DNA from 2 places in the Streptomyces sp. NPDC006602 genome. Region 1 is predicted to be linked to the other one. Evidence: riboswitches for the same ligand, from Rfam matches in the RefSeq annotation. Region 1 holds a riboswitch; the other holds the start of a gene.
The links. Region 1 has a riboswitch for thiamine pyrophosphate ahead of thiO (glycine oxidase ThiO). Riboswitches for the same ligand answer to the same signal wherever they lie in the genome.

Region 1 (3,384 bases):
CGGGAGCGGCCGGTCGGCCGCCTCCACGACCGTCACCGCACAGCCCGCCTCGCGGGCCGCCGTTGCGAACTCGGCGCCGATCCAGCCCGCGCCGACGACCACGATGTCGTGCTGCCGGGCGAGCACCGGGCGCAGCCGCTCGGCGTCGTCCAGAGTGCGCAGCAGATGCACGCCTGGCACGCCTTCCGCGCCCGGCAGCCGAACCGGTTCGGCTCCGGTGGCGAGGACCAGGACGTCGTACGGCACCGGTCCCTCGGCGGTGTCCAGCTCGTGCTCGGCGGGGCGGACGCCCAGGACCTCGCGCCCGAGCCACAGTTCGATGCCGAGCGCCTCGAAATCCACGTCGAAGGCGGAGTCCTCGGCCTTGCCGAGCAGCACGGCCTTCGACAGCGGCGGCCGGTCGTAGGGCTGGTGGGGCTCCGCGCCGAGCAGCGTCACGCTGCCGGTGTAGCCCTGTTCCCGCAGGGCGACCGCGGTCTGCACCCCGGCCATGCCCGCGCCGACGACAACCACACGCCGTGGCGTGGACGTGGCCCGTACCTGCGTCTGCTCGCTCACCTGATCACCTTAGACACCTGACAAAAAGTCAGTCAGGGGGCGTGCTCGGTCAGCTGCTCCACCACGCTGGCCCCCCTGCCCGACTGCGACTCCCACTCCCAGGTCTCCTCCAGCCGCACCCGGCCGTCGGAAAGCTCGACGACCGTCGACGCACAGTGCCCCGAGGACGTCGTCCCGTCCTCCTTGAGCTGTACGTACCGGAAGTCCAGGCGGTCGCCCTCCCGCGTCCCCACCAGGTACCCACGTACGACGTCCCCGCCCGCGTACTCGGCCCAGATCTCGCCGTCCTTCTCGTGGTACGCGAACCGGGTGCGGGTACTCACCTGACCTGGTGCCTGATCGGCGACGGGGGCGAGGACGAGTCCGTCGAGAGATCTGCAGGGCGGGGCGGAGCCCCTCGTTCGAGGGTGGTGGTGGGAGGCGGGCGGGCGGGCCACGGGTGGAGGCTCCCTTACTGAGACATACGGCATTGGCTAGGGTGGCCAACGAAAGCACACGCGGGAGCCCGGACGCACCGGGCTGAGAGGGAGGCTGGCGGCCTCCGACCGTACGAACCTGATCCGGGTCATGCCGGCGAAGGGAGGGGCTGGACGCCCATGTCGCGTACGTCGGACACCTCACACACCTCAGACGTCCTGATCGTCGGGGGCGGGATCATCGGGCTGGTCACGGCCTGGCGGGCCGCTCAACGCGGGTTCGCCGTGGCCGTCGTGGACCCCGAACCGGGCGGCGGGGCCGCCCAGGTGGCGGCCGGGATGCTGGCCGCCGTCACCGAACTGCACTACGGCGAACAGACTCTGCTCGGCCTGAATCTGGAATCGGCCCGCCGCTATCCGGACTTCGCGGCCGAGCTCACCGACCTCACCGGGCACGACCTCGGCTACCGCCGGTGCGGCACGCTCGCCGTCGCGCTGGACTCCGACGACCGCGCCCATCTGCGGGAACTGCACGCGCTGCAGCGGCAGTCGGGGCTGGAATCCGAGTGGCTGTCCGGGCGGGAGTGCCGACGCCTGGAGCCCATGCTGGCGCCGGGCGTGCGCGGTGGTCTGCGGGTCGACGGCGACCACCAGATCGACCCGCGGCGGCTCGCGGCGGCACTGGTGGCCGCGTGCGAGCGGGCCGGGGTCGTCTTCCACCGCACCTGGGCCGAGCGACTGTCGGTCCTGCGGGAGCGGGCGGCCGGTGTCGTGACGCGCGAGGGCACGGTCCTGGGCACCGGGCAGGTGGTGCTGGCCGCGGGCAGCCTCAGCGGGCGGCTCGCGGGTGTCCCGGACGACCTGCTGCCGCCCGTACGGCCCGTGAAGGGGCAGGTGCTGCGGCTGACCGTGCCCGAGCGGTACGCGCCGTTCCTGAGCCGGACCGTGCGGGCCGTGGTGCGCGGCAGCCAGGTCTACCTGGTGCCGCGCGAGAACGGCGAGCTGGTCGTCGGCGCGACCAGCGAGGAGCTGGGCTGGGACACGACGGTGACCGCGGGCGGGGTGTACGAGCTGCTGCGCGACGCGCACGAGCTGGTGCCCGGGATCACCGAGCTGCCGCTGACGGAGACGCGGGCCGGTCTGCGGCCCGGCTCCCCCGACAACGCGCCGCTGCTCGGCCCGACCGGCCTCGACGGGCTGCTGCTGGCCACTGGCCACTACCGCAACGGCGTACTGCTCACGCCGGTCACCGGCGACGCCATGGCGCACGTCCTGACCACCGGTGAACTCCCGGACGAGGCCCGCCCCTTCACCCCCAAGCGCTTCAGCACCGCCCTCACGGAGCAGCCCGCATGATGAACATCCAGGTCAACGGCGAGCGGCGGGAGGTCGCCTCCGGCACCGCCCTCGACACGCTCGTACGATCCCTCACCGCGGCGCCCTCCGGCGTGGCCGCCGCACTCAACGAAACCGTCGTCCCGCGCGCGCAGTGGCCCGCCACATCCCTCTCCGAGGGAGACCGCGTCGAGGTCCTCACCGCCGTCCAAGGAGGCTGACCCATGGCCGACGATCCCTTTGTCATCGGTGGTACGTCCTTCACGTCCCGCCTGATCATGGGCACCGGCGGGGCGCCGAGCCTCGAGGTGCTGGAGCGGGCGCTGGTCACCTCCGGCACGGAGCTGACGACGGTCGCGATGCGGCGCGTCAATCCGGACGTGCACGGCTCGGTGCTGTCGGTGCTGGAGAGGCTGGGCATCCGGGTACTGCCGAACACCGCGGGCTGTTTCACGGCCGGCGAGGCCGTCCTCACCGCCCGCCTCGCGCGCGAGGCGCTCGGCACCGACCTGATCAAGCTGGAGGTCATCGCCGACGAGCGGACGCTGCTGCCGGATCCGATCGAGTTGCTGGACGCGGCGGAGACGCTGGTGGACGACGGGTTCACGGTGCTGCCGTACACGAACGACGATCCTGTGCTCGCGCGGAAGCTGGAGGATGTCGGCTGCGCCGCGATCATGCCGTTGGGGTCGCCGATCGGGTCCGGGCTCGGGATTCGCAATCCGCACAACTTCCAGCTGATCGTGGAGCACGCGCGCGTGCCGGTGATTCTTGATGCGGGGGCCGGTACGGCGTCGGATGCGGCGTTGGCGATGGAGCTGGGGTGTGCGGGTGTGATGCTCGCCTCGGCGGTGACGCGGGCGCAGGAACCGGTGTTGATGGCTGCGGCCATGAGGTACGCGGTCGAAGCGGGGCGGTTGGCTCGGCTGGCGGGTCGGATTCCGCGGCGATACCTCGCCGAGGCGTCGTCTCCTGCGGAGGGCTTGGCCGTGCTGGATCCTGAGCGTCCTGCCTTCTGAACCGGCGTTGCGGTTCCGTTTTTCTCCCGCCCACGCACCACTTTGTCTCCCACCCA
Region 2 (3,384 bases), on a different contig from region 1:
CGAAGAAGTTCAGCAGCAGGAAACTGATGGCCAGCGCGACCAGGGCCATGACGCCCCGCAGCCGGCCCACGATCACGACGGCGAGCGCGAAGATGCCGGCGAGCAGCGCCATCGGGAGGCGGCGGTTGACGTCGGTGACCGAGTACTGCAGGTCCCTCGGCGCAGAGGGCTCGTAGGCGACCACGACCTTCTCGCCCTCGTGCAACTGCCGTGACTGGTCCGGCTGGACGATCTCCGTGAACGTACGACCCTTGTCCTTGCCCGTGTCGACCCGGATCGTCGCCCTCTTGCAGGTGCCGTTCGCCTGCTGCTGCGCGGACGAGCCCTCGGCGGTGGATGTGTCGCCGGTCGGAGTCTCCCCCGAGGCGTTCACCGATGAGCAACTCACGCTCTCGACCTCAGTGACCGTGGCCTGCTGGGTCTGCCGGTCGAAGCCGACGCCCGTGCGCTCGTGACCCGGAGCGCCACCGGGCCACAGCACCGCGAGCCCGACCAGGACGGCCGCGGCGAACGGGATCAGGATCGCCGCGATGACCTTGCGCAGGTGCTTGGAGACGGGTGCGGCCGGCCCATGACTGTGGCTGTGCGAGTGGCCGTGCCCCCCGCCGGCACCTGGACCCTCGGGCCCATGCCCACCACCGGAACCTGGACCCTCAGGCCCCTGCCCGCCTCCGGAACCGTGGCCCCCGGATCCGTGACCGTGACCGTGACCGGCACCAGAGCCGTGACCAGTCCCTTCGCCGTAACCCGGCCCTTCATCGTGACCGGGCCCATGACCGCCACGGTGCCCGTCGGCGACTCCGTCGCCATGGGTACGCCTGGCACCCCTGGCACCGAAAAACTCATGGCCGCCTTCATGGCTGCCTCCGCTGCCGCCACCAGGGCTGCCGCCACGGCCGTCGCCACGTCCGCGGTCGTCTCCGTTGCCGTGCCCGGCACCCGGCCTGCGGGGAGGCTCGGATGGCGGAAACGGGAACTGCTGTGTCGTGGTCACCGACCGATCATCGCAAGAACGACAGGGGCCCCCTGTTCACCGCGCCCGAATTGACGCTAGCGTGGAGGCACCTTTGTACACGCGGGAGCTCGGAGCACCGGGCTGAGAGGGCGCTGACCTCCGTCCCAGTCATGTTTCACATGAAACATCGCCTCAAGCGAGTGATGTTTCACACGAAACGTCGGCAGACGGAAGCCGCTGCGTCGACCGCCGAACCTGTTACCGGGTAATGCCGGCGTAGGGAGTAGGTCTCATGACCAACGAGGACGCACGCACGCCTGCCTCCGAGCAGAACGAGCTCAGCGAGGAGAGCGGGAAGTCCATCGGCTGGCACAAGGCGTACGTCGAGGGCTCACGCCCCGATCTGCGGGTGCCGGTCCGTCAGGTGCACCTCACCAACGGGCAGTCGGTCACGCTGTACGACACGTCGGGCCCGTACACCGATCCACTGACCGAGACGGATGTCCGCAGGGGCCTGTCGCCGCTGCGGGAGAACTGGATCATCGCCCGCGGTGACACCGAGGAGTACGCGGGCCGTCCCGCCCGTCCCGAGGACGACGGGATCAAGCACACCTCGCCGCGAGGTGGTCTGCGCAACCTCGACGCGGTCTTTCCCGGGCGGCCGCGCCTGCCGCGCCGCAGCAGGGACGGCAACGCGGTCACACAGCTCGCGTACGCCCGCCGGGGCGAGATCACTCCTGAGATGGAGTTCGTGGCCGTTCGGGAGGACGTTTCGCCCGAGGTCGTGCGGGAGGAGATCGCGGCGGGCCGAGCCGTGCTGCCGGCCAACGTCAACCACCCGGAGATCGAGCCGATGATCATCGGCAAGCGGTTCCTGGTGAAGGTCAATGCCAACATCGGCAACTCCGCGGTGACGTCCTCCATCGAGGAGGAGGTCGAGAAGATGACCTGGGCGACCCGCTGGGGCGCCGACACGGTCATGGACCTGTCCACCGGCCGCAACATCCACACCACCCGCGAATGGGTGCTGCGCAACTCCCCCGTCCCCATCGGCACGGTGCCGCTCTATCAGGCGCTGGAGAAGGTCGACGGGCGCGCGGAGGAACTGACCTGGGAGATCTACAAGGACACGGTCGTCGAACAGGCCGAGCAGGGCGTGGACTACATGACGGTCCACGCGGGCGTGCGCCTGCCGTACGTACCGCTGACCGCCAATCGCAAGACCGGCATCGTCTCCCGCGGCGGCTCGATCATGGCCGCCTGGTGCCTCGCGCACCACAAGGAGAGCTTCCTGTACGAGAACTTCGAGGAGCTCTGCGAGATCCTCGCCGCCTATGACGTCACGTACTCGCTCGGCGACGGCCTCCGGCCGGGCTCCATCGCGGACGCCAACGACGAAGCACAGTTCGCGGAGTTGCGCACGCTCGGGGAACTCAACCGGATCGCGAAGCGTTTCAATGTTCAGACCATGATCGAGGGCCCGGGACATGTCCCGATGCACAAGATCAAGGAGAACATCGACCTTCAGCAGGAGATCTGCGATGAAGCTCCGTTCTATACGCTCGGCCCGCTGACCACGGACGTCGCGCCGGCGTACGACCACATCACCTCCGGCATCGGTGCCGCGATGATCGCCTGGTGGGGCACGGCCATGCTCTGCTATGTCACGCCCAAGGAGCACTTGGGCCTGCCCAATCGTGACGACGTCAAGACCGGCGTCATCACCTACAAGATCGCCGCCCACGCAGCCGACCTCGCCAAGGGGCATCCAGGTGCACAGGAGTGGGACGACGCGCTGTCGGACGCCCGCTTCGAGTTCCGGTGGGAGGACCAGTTCAACCTCGCACTCGACCCGGACACGGCACGGGAGTTCCACGACGAGACGCTGCCGGCCGAGCCTGCGAAGACGGCGCACTTCTGCTCCATGTGCGGGCCGAAGTTCTGCTCGATGAAGATTAGCCAATCCATCACAAAGCAGTTCGGTGGCACGGCGGCGGCCGGCGCGACGGCGGAGGAGGTCGCTGAGGGGATGCTGCAGAAGTCGAAGGAGTTCGCGGCGAGCGGGAACCGGGTGTATCTGCCCCTGGCGGAGTAGTCGTAGCCCTGGGAGGACGGCCCGCCCCTCTGAGTAGAGCGGCGGGCCGATCTGCTTCGCGTGGAGCACGATTGCTCGCGACCCACAGGTGGATGCAACACTTCGAGCCCTCCTATCAGCGGGCTCGGAGATGGAGCCCAGCCAGACGGGGGAGTCGCCGATGCATCTCGCTCGCGTCATCGAAGTCGAAGTCTTCGCCCATGTCTGATGCCTCGGTCTTGTGCGCCTCAACTGACCGGTACTCAGCCCAGGCTTCGTAGAAGGCATCTGGGTTTCCTGTCAGGCGCTCGAAGGCGCCGCTGGCGACGTAGTTCACGTCCTCGTAGAACAGGGC

Region 2: another riboswitch for thiamine pyrophosphate. It lies ahead of thiC (phosphomethylpyrimidine synthase ThiC); the one in region 1 lies ahead of thiO (glycine oxidase ThiO).

Annotation. Positions count from the first base shown of each region.
Region 1 is NZ_JBIAHG010000001.1:441,805-445,188, forward strand. It holds gene ACFYO2_RS02010 (NAD(P)/FAD-dependent oxidoreductase) at 1-558, opposite strand, end outside; gene ACFYO2_RS02015 (hypothetical protein) at 591-881, opposite strand; TPP riboswitch at 1,046-1,157, shown strand; gene thiO (glycine oxidase ThiO) at 1,155-2,330, shown strand; gene thiS (sulfur carrier protein ThiS) at 2,330-2,530, shown strand; gene ACFYO2_RS02030 (thiazole synthase) at 2,534-3,328, shown strand.
Region 2 is NZ_JBIAHG010000005.1:336,693-340,076, forward strand. It holds gene ACFYO2_RS16635 (YibE/F family protein) at 1-994, opposite strand, end outside; TPP riboswitch at 1,066-1,255, shown strand; gene thiC (phosphomethylpyrimidine synthase ThiC) at 1,248-3,050, shown strand; gene ACFYO2_RS16645 (DUF4240 domain-containing protein) at 3,166-3,384, opposite strand, start outside.